Regions from separate parts of the Streptomyces sp. NPDC089424 genome, predicted to be linked through region 3. Evidence: riboswitches for the same ligand, from Rfam matches in the RefSeq annotation. Region 3 holds a riboswitch; each other region holds the start of a gene.
The links. Region 3 has a riboswitch for cyclic di-AMP ahead of ACIP2X_RS31435 (transglycosylase SLT domain-containing protein). Riboswitches for the same ligand answer to the same signal wherever they lie in the genome.

Region 1 (3,200 bases), on a different contig from region 3:
CGCGCAGCCGTCGGCCGATCCAGGGCACCAGGTACTCACGCGCCCAGTGGACGTCGTCCCGGCGCACGTCGAGGGCACCGCGCGGCGGAAGCGGCGGCCACGGCTGCTCCGGGTCGGCGGGGACGGCCAGGCGCAGGGCCTGACCGGCGCGCAGGGCCACGCGGGTGTGCCCCTCGGGCGACAGGTGCAGCCGGTCGTGGTCCCAGGCGCGCCGGTCCTGCACGGACTTGAGCGACCACAGGTCGAGCACGGGACAGCCGTACCGGTCGGCGATGGCGCGTACGTGGCCGTTGTACGTGGCGATCTTGCCGCGCAGATGCCGCAGCAGGGGAACGCCGCGGGTGTCGAAGCCGGTGGTCACGAGGACGGTGCCCACGGTGGCGGTCAGCGCGGCGACCCCGCGCTCGAAGCGCTCCGCCACGTCGTCGGGGTCGGTGCCGGGACGGATGATGTCGTTGCCGCCGGCGCAGAACGAGACCAGGTCCGGGGCGAGTTCCGCGGCCCTCGGGACCTGCTCCGCCACGATCTGGTCGAGCAGCCTGCCGCGCACGGCGAGGTTGGTGTACTGGAAGTCGCCCTCGGCCCGGCGGTCCGCGAGCAGTACGGCGAGACGGTCGGCCCAGCCGACGAACGCCCCGTCCGGTCCGGGGTCGCCGACGCCCTCGGTGAAGCTGTCCCCCACCGCCACGTACGACCCGATCACTGATGTGCTGTCACTCTTCGAATCGTCTGCCACGTCGGGACATGATTCCTGTTCGAATGTGACCTACGCGACCGTAGGCAGGGGTTGACGGACGGTGAGAAAGGCCACGGCCAAAGGATTGGTCAACTGCGGAATAAGGCCGGTGCGCCCGACGGCGGGTACACCGAAGGCCGGACCCCGGAAGCGGGGTCCGGCCTTCGGCCATGTACCGGGGGGCGTGCGTCAGCCGACCGTCACGCCCTTGGAGGCGAGGTAGGCGACCGGGTCGACGTCCGAGCCGTAGTCCGGGGTGGTGCGGATCTCGAAGTGCAGGTGCGGGCCGGTGGAGTTGCCGGTGGAGCCCGACAGGCCTATCTGCTGGCCCCCGGTCACGCTCTGACCGCTGGAGACGGACAGCGAGGAGAGGTGGGCGTACTGGGCGTAGAAGCCGTCGGCGAGCTTGATGACGACCTGGTTGCCGTAGGAACCGGCCCAGCCCGCGGAGACGACCGTGCCCGCGCCGACGGACTTGAGCGGCGTACCGCTCGCGGCGGCGAAGTCGACACCCGTGTGGTAGCCGCTGGCCCACATGCTGCCGGCCACGCGGTAGGCGGTGCCGACGCCGGCGCCGTCCACGGGGGCGGAGTAGCCGGCGGCCGCGGCGGTGTCGGCGGCCGGGGCCTCGGCGGCGGCGGGCTCGGGCGCCTGCGCCTCAGCCGCGGGCTCGGAGCTCTCGGAGCTCTCGGAGGACGGTGACGCCGTGGACGCCGAGGACTCGGCTTCGGAGGAGCCGGAGGACGACGAGGCCGGCTCGTCGGCGCCCGACTCGGCCCGCTCGCCGATCGTGAGCTTCAGACCGGGGTGGATGAGCGAGGGGTTCTCGCCGACCGCCTCCCGGTTGTCCTCGTAGAGCCGCTGCCAGCCACCGCTGACATCCTGCTCGTCGGCGATCTTGGAGAGGTAGTCGCCCACCCTCACGGAGTACGTCCGGGCGGCCGACTTCTGCGCGGTGGCCTGCTTCGCGGCGGACTGCTTCTCGGTGACCTGCTGCCGAACTGCCGTCTTCTGGACCGGGATCGACGAGACGGCCTTCTCCGCGGCGGACGGGACAGGGGCGGCATGGGCGCCGGCGGCCCCCATCAGCGGCAGGGCGAGTGCGGCGCCACCGGTTCCGGCGACGGCGATGGAGCGGGTGAAGCGCTGGGACTTGGGACGGCGGTGCTTACCCTTCGCGGGCATGGCGAATTCCTCTCCGGCGCCTGCGAGGTGAGCTGTCGGGTGCGGACTGGAGATGTCCGGCCGCGTGGGGACGCGGCTGTACCCCAAGCCGTTCCGGAGACCGGAACAGGCAGTTGTACCTGTGGGTCCCCCGCTCCTGCCGAACACGGGTGAGTTAGCGCGGGCACCGGGCGGCGGCAGGATTCGGCGTCCGTCCGGATCGGGTGGAACGTAAGCGACCGAGACGCAACGGGACAAGCAAGAGGTTTCACCGGAACGCCGTTTTCGTGATCCGTTCGCCCGATTTACGGTCACACTCCGTGCAGTGGGGCACATGTGCATTCCGTAAACGCCCTTGAAGGCATGTGAATTACGTGAGCATGACGAGCGACGCTCGGTCACGAATATGACGCTGCTCACGTGACACTGCTCCAGGCTTCCTCATTCCAGAACGAGTTGGAGCGAATCCCACTATTGAGACAGAAAGGACAGAAGAGACATACGAGGCGTGTTGCCGCCAGATCGCGTGTCGTATCGTCAAGGCGTGCCCGCCGACGAGTCGCGCCGGCGGGGCCGATGGGAGGGAGCCCCCGTGACGCAGCAGGTGCCGTCGACCGAGCCCGAACTGGCCGGAGTGCGCAACTTCCGTGACGTGGGCGGGCTGCCGACGGTGGACGGGCGCCGGGTGCGGCAGGGAGTGCTGTTCCGCAGCGGCCACCTCGCGCACGCCACCGCGCAGGACGCCGTGTTCCTGGCCTCCCTGGAGCTGCACACGATCTTCGACTTCCGCAACGCCGCGGACCAGAAGCTGGAGGGCCCGGACGTGGAGCTGCCGGGTGTGCGCAACGTGAACCTTCCGCTGACGGACCCCGCCGACGGCGCCGAGTTCTGGAAGATGGTCCGGGACGGCGATCTGGAGCAGCTGCGCGAGGTCCTGTCCGACGGCAAGGCGGCGGACCGGATGATCACCTCGTACCGCGCGATCGTCACGGAGCGCACCGCCGAGCACTCCCGGGTGCTGCACGCGCTCGCCGAGGACAGCGTCCCCGCGCTGATGCACTGCGCGGCGGGCAAGGACCGCGCCGGCCTGTCGATCGCCGTCACGCTGCTCGCGGTGGGCGTGGAGCGCGAGGCGATCCTCGCCGACTACCTGGAGTCCAACGCCAAGCACCGCCGCTACAAGGTGCACCGGGGCGGCAGCTCCGCCTCCGCCTACTCCCCGGAGGTCATGGAGCTGCTCAGCCCGCTCTTCGACGCGCGTGCCGAGTATCTGACGGCCGCGTTCGAGACCATCGAGGCG
Region 2 (3,200 bases), on a different contig from region 3:
CCGCCTGACCCGCGAGGGCGGTAAGACGGTGTCCATCGAACTGCCCTGGACGGTCCCGGCCCGCCTGCAGGAGCCGTAGCGCTTCGGGGGCAGAGGCGCGGGGATCCGGCGAGGAGCGGCGCCGGGCGCTCCGGGGTACGCGCCGTGCGGGCTCCGACGCCCCGCGGGCCGGACACAGACCTGGCAGCACGAAGGGGCACGTTCGCAGAGTCCGCCTGACCCGCGAGGGCGGCAAGACGGTGTCCATCGAACTGCCCTGGACGGTCCCGGCCCGCCTGGGCGGCCAGCAGGAGCCGTAGCTCTTCGGGGGCAGAGACGCGGGGATCCGGCGAGGAGCGGCGCCGGGCGCTCCGGGGTACGCGCTGTGCGCTCCGACGCGCCGCGGGCCGGACACGGAGCCGGCGGCACGGACGGGCACGTTGCGGCGTCACGGCGGTCGCGGAGGGCCGGAGCCGGGCGGGACTGCCGGGCTCGGGCGGGCCGGCGCGGGCCCTCGTCGTCCAGGGCGACCCGGCGGCAGCCCTCGGTGCGAGTCCGCGTCGCCCCGGGCCCTGTGCCCGCCCGACGGCGCCACGGGCCCCAGCCGGGGCTCCTGTGCCGTAGCCCCGCACGGCGGGACGCCCGTGCCCCGGAGGGCGTCACGGGCGGCGGGACGCCCGTGCCCCGGAGGGCGTCACGGGCGTCCCGCGGGTCGTTCTCGGCGCGAACCCGCCGACGCGTCGTGCCGAGCCCGCGTCACGGGCGGGGCGGCGGCGTCCCCTCCGGGCGCCGCCACCGCCACCCGGGGGTCACTTGACCCGGCCGTACCAGACGCTCTTGGTCCAGATCTTCTGGAGCCGCACCACGTCCCCGGTCTTCGGGGCGTGCCAGATCTTCCCCTTCCCGGCGTAGATCCCCACGTGGTAGACGTTCGACCCGGAGTGGAAGAACACGAGGTCGCCGGCCTTGCGGCTCCTGGCCCCGATGTGGCGGGTCTTGTTGTACTGCTGGGCGGCCGTGCGGGGCAGCTTCTTGCCCGCCTTCTTGAACGAGTACAGGGTCAGCCCGGAGCAGTCGAACCTGCGCGGCCCGGTGGCGCCCCACCTGTAGGGGGCGCCCTTCTTCGAGGCGGCGATCTGGAGTGCCTTCGTCGCCGTCGTGGCGGCCGCGGCCTCGGAGGCGAGGCCCGGAGCCACGACGGAGCCGCCCACCGCGGCGAGGGTGAGGGCCGAGGCCGTACCGGCACGGGCCATCAGCGACGGGACACGATTGAGCGCGGTCATGCGCAACCCTTCGTCAGCCGCCTGTGAAGGATGACCTGTCGGATTCGGGCTGGCGAAGTAGCCCGGCCGCGTTGCCACGGCTTCACCCCAAGGGACGCTCGGAGATTGCGCTCCGGCGACCCGTCGTGCTTGGGTCCTCCACTCCTGCCGATCCACTCCTGTCGACCGGTCATCCGGGCGGCGGCAGGACTCGGCGTCCGCCCGGACCGCCCCGCCGCGGCGGCGGGGGCTTGTCGTCAGTCAGGGATCTTGACTCACGGAAGTCCGAAAATCCCAACGCAATCGGGGATTTGTGGCGTTACTCACCACTCACCCGTTCGGGTGGACATCCCCCTGTTCGAACCGGTGTCAAGGGCGCCACGCCACCCCGGACCAGCGACGGAAGGCCTCATCACGCCCCGAGGCAGGTCGCGTTGCGCAACCGCAAGGGCACCGAAAAAGGAGGGGGAAGTCATCCGGACGGCGGTAGCCCTTTTGGTCCGTTTCAACTCCCGGCCGCACGAACCGTCATGACACCCGGTGACCCGGGACGGCGGCGGGTGGATCGGTCCTGCCGCACCTGTCGGAGCGCGGTGCAACGGCGTCGGCGCGCACAAGTGGCGCTCCATGACGATCTCCGCGCACCGGCGCCTTGGCGGGCGCGCGGTCCACGACTCGGTCGCCGTCGCACGCCGTGCCGGCCGACACGGTCCGGCTGACCGGCCGTCACCCGATCGGCCGGGACGCGAAGAGGCCGTGCGCCCCGTCCGCTACAGCGGGGCGCACGGCCGGTCCGTGGTCAGAGTGCCGGCGCGGGCTCCCGCTCGGCCACGACCTCGCGCGCCGCCCCGGTACGGGACTTCAGCGCGCTGCCCAGCAGTACCGCGCCGAGCCCGATCGCGGCCCACCAGGTGAGGGTGAGAGCCGGGCCGAGGGAGGCCGCGCCGTCGAAGTACGACACCGAGCGCAGCAGCGTCGTCCCCGCGCCCGGCGGCAGCCACTGGCCGATCGTCCCGGCGGGCTCGGGCAGCATCTGCGGCGCCGACGCCGCCCCCGAGAGCGGGTTGCCGAACAGCATCAGCGTGCCGCCAGCGACGGCGATCCCGGCGCGGCCCACCAGGGCGGCTAGCCCCGCGACGGCGCCGCTCACCGCCAGCGTGGACAGCCCGAGGACGGCGGCCTCGGCCCACCAGTTCCCGGTGAGGACCCCCAGCCAGCTGTGCGCGATCGCGGCGGCGCCGACGCCGACCAGCGCGGACGCGCCCACCAGTGCGGTCACCGCCCGGATCCCGCGCAGCCCCCGCACGGAGACGGCCGCGCCCGCCGCGATCCCGCCCAGCGCCAGCGGCAGCACGCTCGCGGCAAGTGCGGCGCCCCGCGGGTCGGTCTCCGGGGCGGCCACCACGTCCACCGTCCGCGGCGGGGTGCCGTCGGCGGACATCGCCTGCTGGAGCAGTTGCGCGACCACCGGGCCGGCGGCCGAGGCGGTCAGCAGCTCGGGACCCTGGGCGGTGACGACGACGGCGCCGTACACCGTCCGGTCCTCGACGGCCTCGCGGGCGGCGGCCTCGTCGGCGTACCGGTGGACCTCGAAGGCGCCCGGATGCCGTGCCAGCTGCCGCTCGACCTGCGCGGTGGCGGTGGCCGGACCCGCGACACCGAGCGGCAGGTCGTGCGGCGCGGTCCGGGCGGCCGGCCAGGCGAAGGCCCACAGCGCGAGCGCCGCCACGAGCGGGACGAGGACGACGACCGCGACGACCTGCCGGGCGCCGGGTCGGGTGGGCTGCGTGCCGGTTGGCGTGGACATGGAGTTCCCCCTAGGGTGGACGCCTCAAAAAGAAGGATCGTTCGTTTTTGGCTTCACCACCGTGCGCCGAAGGGCGTGCCCTTGTCAAGAAAGAATGTTCGTTCTACATTCGGGACATGGCTCGTGTATCCCAGGAACACCTCGACGCCCGC
Region 3 (3,200 bases):
GCGAACTTCGACTTCGCGGTGGCGCGCGAGACCTGGGTACTGGGGCGGCCACGGGTGCGGCTGCGGCTGACCTCGCAGGTGCCGCGCGGGCAGGTGGTCGCGCGCGTGTGCGACGTGACGCCGGACGGCTCCTCGACGCTGGTGACGCGCGGGGTGCTGAACCTGTCGGCGCGCGAGGGGCGGGACCGGGCCGTGCCGTGGACCCCGGGGGCCACCGAGGACGTCACGGTCGAGCTCGACGGCATCGGGTACGCCTTCCCGCCCGGCCACCGCATCCGCCTCTCCCTCGCCTCCGCGTACTGGCCCTGGATCTGGCCCCAGCCGGACTCGGCGGCCGGCTTCACCGTGGATCCGGCCGGCAGCACTCTCGAACTGCCGGTACGCGCGTGTACCGCGGTCCCGTCGCTCACGTTCGAGGAACCGGAGCAGTCCGCACCCCTCGGCGCCGCCGAGGCGGCCACCCTCGACGAACCGCACCCCGAGCGGCTGGTGGTGCGGGACGTGGCCAAGGGCGAGTGGCGGCTGGAGGTCCGTCCGGGCCACGGCGACCCGCGCGCGTACCCCGACGGGCTGGAGCTCACCGAGGACACGCGGGAGACGTACGCGGTCCGCGAGGCCGATCCGCTGTCCGCCCGTACCCGCTCGGACTGGACGATCCGGCTGCACCGCCCGGAACTCGCCTGGGACACGACGGTCCGCACGCGTGCGGAGATCACCTGCACCGCGGAGGAGTTTTTGACCTCAAATGAGGTGATTTGCACCCATGGCACCGAGGTGGTCTTTCATCGCACGTGGGAGAAGCGCATTCCACGGACCGCCGGTTGACTAGGACTTGGGCCTATTGCCCGATTTGCCATTCTTCTGCCCGCACGTGAGTTGGCTCACTCGGGCGTCTTCACGAGTCCCTTACACGGCTGCCGCGATCCGCCTTTGCGCACGGCCGAGTTGACTCTTTTCGGCTGCAAAGGATCACGAGCGGCCAAGTCGCCTTTCGAAGATCAAATCCTGCGATAGGTGAAACGACCACTTGTTTCGGACATGTGCTCTCGCATACGTTCCGGGCCAGTCGGGCGGAACGCCGAATCCTGCCGCCGCCCGCGCCACCCATGACGGACTCACTCACCGCACGGCAGGAGCGGGGGACCCAGGTAGGCCGCCGGACCGGACGCCGCACACCACGGCACACCGGAACGGCTCGGGGTGAAGTCGCACTCGCAAGAGGCGGCCGGGCAGCTCCCCGCCCGAACCCGACAGCTCACCTCGCAGGCGCCGGAGAGGACAGTCCCCATGGCTGCAAACGGTCAGATCAGTCGTACCCGCACTGCCCGCATCGCCCGCAGGCTCGCCGTCGCAGGCACCGGCGCCGCCGTACTCGCCCTGCCGCTGATCGGCGCCACCAGCGCCTCCGCGGCCGCGCCCACGGCCATGCCCTCGACCGTCAAGTACTACACGAACAACCTCGACGGCTGGATCCGCCAGTCCCTCGACGTCATGGCACAGAACGGCATTCCCGGGTCGTACAACGGCATCTACCGCAACATCATGCGCGAGTCGTCCGGCAACCCGAAGGCCATCAACAACTGGGACTCCAACGCCGCCAAGGGCACCCCGTCCAAGGGCCTGCTCCAGGTCATCGACCCGACCTTCGAGGCCTACCACGTGACCGGCACGGCGTACGACCCGTACGACCCGGTCGCCAACATCACCGCCGCCTGCAACTACGCGGCCGACCGCTACGGCTCCATCGACAACGTCTTCGGCCCGTACTGAGCCTCGGCCAGCAGCCGTTCGAGGACGACGGCGATGCCGTCGTCCTCGTTCGACAGGGTGACCTCGTCGGCCACCGCCTTGAGCTCGGGGTGGGCGTTGGCCATGGCCACGCCGTACGCGGCCCAGTCGAACATCGGGATGTCGTTGGGCATGTCCCCGAAGGCGATGGTCCGTTCCGGGCCCAGGCCCAGATGCCGGGCCGCCAGCGCCAGCCCCGTCGCCTTGGTGATGCCGCACGGCTGAAGCTCGACCGTCCCCGGCCCCGACATGGTGACGGTCGCGAGCGAGCCGACCACCGCGCGGGCCACCGCGGCCAACTCGTCGTCCGACAGGGACGGATGGCGCAGCAGCACCTTGCTGATCGGCGCGCACCACAGGTCGTCGCGGCGATCGATCCGCACCGCGGGCAGCGTGGGGTGCGGCATCAGATAGCCCGGCTCGATGAGGGTGAGCCCGTCGACGCCGTCCTGGTCGACGGCCGCGTACACCTGGCCGACCTCGGCCTCGATCTTGCCGAGCGCCGTCTCGGCCAGCTCCCGGTCCAGCGTGACGGACCACAGCAGACGGTCCGCGCCGACGTCGTACAGCTGGGCGCCCTGGCCGCACACCGCGAGCCCGCCGCCGCCCAGGATCTCCAGCAGCGGCCGCACCCGCGGCGCCGGCCGGCCGGTCACCACCAGATGCCGGGCCCCGGCCGCCGAGACCCGCGCGAGCGCGGCGAGCGAGCGGTCGGAGACCGTGTCGTCGCCGCGGAGCAGCGTTCCGTCCAGGTCAGTGGCGATGAGGGCGTAGTCGGTGCGCGCGTACTCGGTGCGCGCGGCATATGCGGTGGGTGCGGCCATGATCAGAGAATACGGACACCGGACCCCCACCGTTCATTCCCAACTACCTTCCCACTGTCCGCTTTTCACCCCCACGTGGTGCCCGCGGGCTCCTTGATCGTGGTGTTGACGCGGTTGAACAGGTTCGTCAGGGAGACGGTCAGGATCAGCGCCGACAGCTCCCTCTCGTCGAAGTGGTCGGCGACCTCGTCCCACAACCCGTCCGGAACCGCCTCCTCGGACCGGTCGGCCAGCCGCGTCACGGTCTCCGCGAGGGTCAGCGCGGTGCGCTCGGCGTCGCTGTAGAAAGGCGCGTGCCGCCAGGCGGCGACCGAGGCGATGCGCTCCTCGCTTGCGCCCGCTTTGCGCAGATTGTCGACATGTCCGTGGACGCAGGCGCCGCAGCCGTTGATCTGGCTGACCCGCAGCCCGACCAGTTCCGCGACCTCCCGGTCCAGCCCGCTCTCCCCGATGGCCTGGAGGAGCGTCCCGATGCCCTTCAGCGCGCCCGGGAGGACGTACGCCGGGTTCGTCATCCGTGCCTGCATGGTGGTGCCTCCTGTTGTCAGTGGCCGGTGCGATCCTTGCCTTCACCGCACTGACGGATCG
Region 4 (3,200 bases), on a different contig from region 3:
CCAGGTCGAACATCGCCTGGTCGATCAGGCGCTGCTCGGTGGCGTCGTAGCCGACGAGCTCCGGGCCGATCTGCTCGATGACGGCCAGGACGGCCTTCTCGACGCCCTTGCCGAGGTAGCGGTTGGGGTCGCCGTCGCGGAGTTCGATGGCCTCGAAGGCGCCGGTGGAAGCGCCGGACGGAACGGCGGCACGACCCGTGCTGCCGTCGTCGAGGCCGACCTCGACCTCGACCGTGGGGTTGCCTCGGGAGTCCAGGATTTCCCGGGCTACGACGACGTCGATGGACGGCACGAGCATCTCCTTCGTGGATGTGACGCGATGAGCAGGACCGCGGCGGCTCTGCGAGACGAGCCTAACCGGCTCCGTGCGATCGGCCAGCCGGTCGCCCCTCTCATGGACCGAACCGAGAGTAAATTGTTTCCGAACGAAACAAAGACGGGGGTGCACCGCACGGCGAGCGGCACACGAAAAAGCCCCGCCCCGGTGCGTACGGGGGAAGACGCACCGGGGCGGGGAGCCCGTGGGGACGGGGGGGGGTGACCCTCACGGGAGCCAGGGGGCCTCCGGCGGGTCGGCGGCGGACCGTTCTACTTCAGGTGCAGCTGCTGACCCGGGAAGATGAGGTCGGCGTCCTCGACGATGTCCTTGTTCAGCTGGAACAGCTTCTCCCAGCCACCCTTGACGTCGTGGTCGGCGGCGATGGTGCTGAGGGTGTCACCCTCGACGACCTTGTACTCGCCGTCGCCCTTCTTCACCTTGTCGCCGGTCGGCGTGGTGACGGTCTCCTTCGCGGCCGGACGCTCCGCGGAACGCGAAGCCGGCTGCTCCTCGGTCGCGCGCGTCTCGGTGCCGGTGCTCTGCGACTCGTCGGCGGCGGAGCCGCTGCCGGCGGAGCCGCCGCCGGTGTAGGTGGCGTTCGACAGGCCGGTGCCGCAGACCGGCCAGGCGCCCTTGCCCTGACCCGCGAGCACCTTCTCGGCGATCTGGATCTGCTGCTCCTTGGAGGCCTGGTCGGCCGTGCCGGCGAACTGCGTGCCGCCGTACGCGGCCCAGGTGGAGGCGGAGAACTGCAGACCGCCGTAGTAACCGTTGCCGGTGTTGATGGACCAGTTGCCGCCGGACTCGCACTGGGCGACGGCGTCCCACTCGGAGGCCGTGGCGGCGGAGGCGCTGCCGGCCGCCATCAGCGGGGCGGCGACGGCGGCGGCGCCGGTGACGCCGACGGCGGCGATGGCGCGAACGGTCCTGGACGCACGACGGTGCTTGCCCTTGCTGGAAAACAGCATGGTTGATCCCCTCACCGACGCCTGCGAGGTGAGCTGTCGGGTTCGGGCCGGTTGAGTTGCCCGGCCACACCTCACTGGGAGGCGTGGCTTCACCCCAAGCCGGTTCCGGCGCTGAGTCTCCTCAACTGCCGGGTCCGGCACCTACCTTGGGTCCCCCGCTCCTGCCTACGGCGCTTGACGCGACGACTGTTCCCGGAGGGCCGCTGGCAGGATTCGGCGTTGCGGCACCCGGGGCTCGTGGTGACGAGCGGTCATGACCGTAGACAGGCGATCGACGGAATTTCAAAGACGATCAGGGCTTCTGAGACTCATCCCACACTTTCGCCAAATCGGACATTCGACTCGAAGTGTGACGTGAACTCCCGCTGTTCCCGGGCCGTTTCCCGCCCCTACCTGCCGGCCGACTCCGCGCCGACATCCAGCGACTGACCGGGGACGATGTGGTCGGGGTCGCCACCGAGGGCGTCCTGGTTGACGACGTACAGCGCGGCCCATCCACCCTGCACGCCAAGGGAGTCGGCGATGTCCCAGAGGGTGTCGCCGTCCCGGACCGTGTACGCGTCGTCGAGGCCCGGACGCCCGGCGGCACCGTCCCGCGAGGCGTGCCGCCCCGAGGAGCCGCCGGCGCGCTCGCCGTCCTCGTCCGCACTGCCTCCCCGGTGCTTGCCGGTGCCGAGGAGGCCCGTGTCGGTGAGGTCCGAGGCGCTCGGGGTGCTCGAAGGCACGCCCGAAGGCGAGGAACTTGAGGGGGATTCGCCCGATTCGGGGGATTCGCTGGAACCGGTGGACTCGCCGGAGCCGGGCGAGGTCGAGCCCTCGGCACCCGGGGAGCTGGAGCCGCCGGACGGGGTGGATTCGCCGGATTCCGAAGGGTTCGCGGAGTTCGTGGGCGTGCGGGACTCCCCGGCACCCCGGGAGCTGCCGGACCCCTTCGCGTCACCGTCCCGGTCGGAGGCACCGGAGGAGGTGTGACCGGACGAGTTGGACAATCCGAGCGAGTTGGACAGACTGCCCGTATCGCTGCTTCTCGTGTACGACGGCGTACTGGACGCGTCACCGACCACACCCGTGTCGACGGTGGCCGACTCGGAGTCCGCCTCCAGCCCCACCAGCGGGCCGCAGGTAGCCCAGGCGCCGACGCCCTGGTCCTCGAGGACCTTCTCGGCGACGGCGATCTGCTGCGAACGGCTGGCCAGATCCGCGCTCGCGGCATAGGTGAGGCCGCCGTACTTCTCCCAGTCCCGCTGGGAGAGTTGGAGGCCGCCGTAGGAGCCGTTGCCCGTGTCGGCGCTCCAGGAGCCGCCGGTCTCGCACTCGGCGACCCGGTCCCAGGTCGTCCCGCTGGCCGCGCTCGCACCGGTGGCGGCGAGGAGGGGGAGGGCGATGGCGGAGCCGGTCACGCCGGCCGCGACGACGAGTGCGGGCGCCTGACGGGGGCGACGGTGACGACCGTTCCCGGAGAGCATGCGGGGACCTTTCGCGTGACAGCGGGGACCTGCGCGGCCGGTGAAACCGAGAGGCCGTGCTGAGGGGTGAAGGTATAGGCAGACGATCACTTGTCACAAGTTCATGCCGCGCAGATCACGTGAAGATCACATAGTTGAAAGACCGTCACTTTTCCCGCACAGGCGTGAACTCCACCGGCAGCGTCCGCAGACCTCGCATGATGAGCCCGCCCCGCCAGCGCAGTTCGGCGGGATCCGCGGCGAGCCGCAGGTCGGGGAGGCGGGTCAGGAGGGTGGCCAGCGCGGTCCGGCCCTCCAGACGGGCCAGCGGCGCCCCGAGGCAGTAGTGGAGGCCGTGGCCGTAACCGAGGTGCTGGTTGTCACGGCGGGCGAGATCGAGCGTGTCCGGGTCCGCGAACCGCTCCGGATCCCGGTCGGCGGCGGCAAGCACGACGAGGACCGGGTCGC

Region 1: linked by a shared signal. The riboswitch ahead of ACIP2X_RS02295 (peptidoglycan DD-metalloendopeptidase family protein) and the one ahead of ACIP2X_RS31435 (transglycosylase SLT domain-containing protein) in region 3 are both predicted to bind cyclic di-AMP.
Region 2: linked by a shared signal. The riboswitch ahead of ACIP2X_RS14300 (C40 family peptidase) and the one ahead of ACIP2X_RS31435 (transglycosylase SLT domain-containing protein) in region 3 are both predicted to bind cyclic di-AMP.
Region 4: linked by a shared signal. The riboswitch ahead of ACIP2X_RS35155 (transglycosylase family protein) and the one ahead of ACIP2X_RS31435 (transglycosylase SLT domain-containing protein) in region 3 are both predicted to bind cyclic di-AMP.

The regions. Positions count from the first base shown of each region.
Region 1 is NZ_JBIVHU010000001.1:551,766-554,965, reverse strand. It holds gene ACIP2X_RS02300 (SGNH/GDSL hydrolase family protein) at 1-703, opposite strand, end outside; gene ACIP2X_RS02295 (peptidoglycan DD-metalloendopeptidase family protein) at 926-1,921, opposite strand; cyclic di-AMP (ydaO/yuaA leader) riboswitch at 1,926-2,091, opposite strand; gene ACIP2X_RS02290 (tyrosine-protein phosphatase) at 2,493-3,200, shown strand, end outside.
Region 2 is NZ_JBIVHU010000002.1:1,503,440-1,506,639, reverse strand. It holds gene ACIP2X_RS14300 (C40 family peptidase) at 789-1,262, opposite strand; cyclic di-AMP (ydaO/yuaA leader) riboswitch at 1,266-1,468, opposite strand; gene ACIP2X_RS14295 (ABC transporter permease) at 2,041-3,048, opposite strand; gene ACIP2X_RS14290 (TetR/AcrR family transcriptional regulator) at 3,165-3,200, shown strand, end outside.
Region 3 is NZ_JBIVHU010000009.1:104,625-107,824, reverse strand. It holds gene ACIP2X_RS31440 (CocE/NonD family hydrolase) at 1-825, shown strand, start outside; cyclic di-AMP (ydaO/yuaA leader) riboswitch at 1,107-1,284, shown strand; gene ACIP2X_RS31435 (transglycosylase SLT domain-containing protein) at 1,288-1,770, shown strand; gene ACIP2X_RS31430 (HAD family hydrolase) at 1,734-2,612, opposite strand; gene ACIP2X_RS31425 (carboxymuconolactone decarboxylase family protein) at 2,678-3,139, opposite strand.
Region 4 is NZ_JBIVHU010000011.1:101,969-105,168, forward strand. It holds gene eno (phosphopyruvate hydratase) at 1-292, opposite strand, end outside; gene ACIP2X_RS35155 (transglycosylase family protein) at 589-1,287, opposite strand; cyclic di-AMP (ydaO/yuaA leader) riboswitch at 1,291-1,470, opposite strand; gene ACIP2X_RS35160 (transglycosylase family protein) at 1,677-2,753, opposite strand; gene ACIP2X_RS35165 (cytochrome P450) at 2,899-3,200, opposite strand, start outside.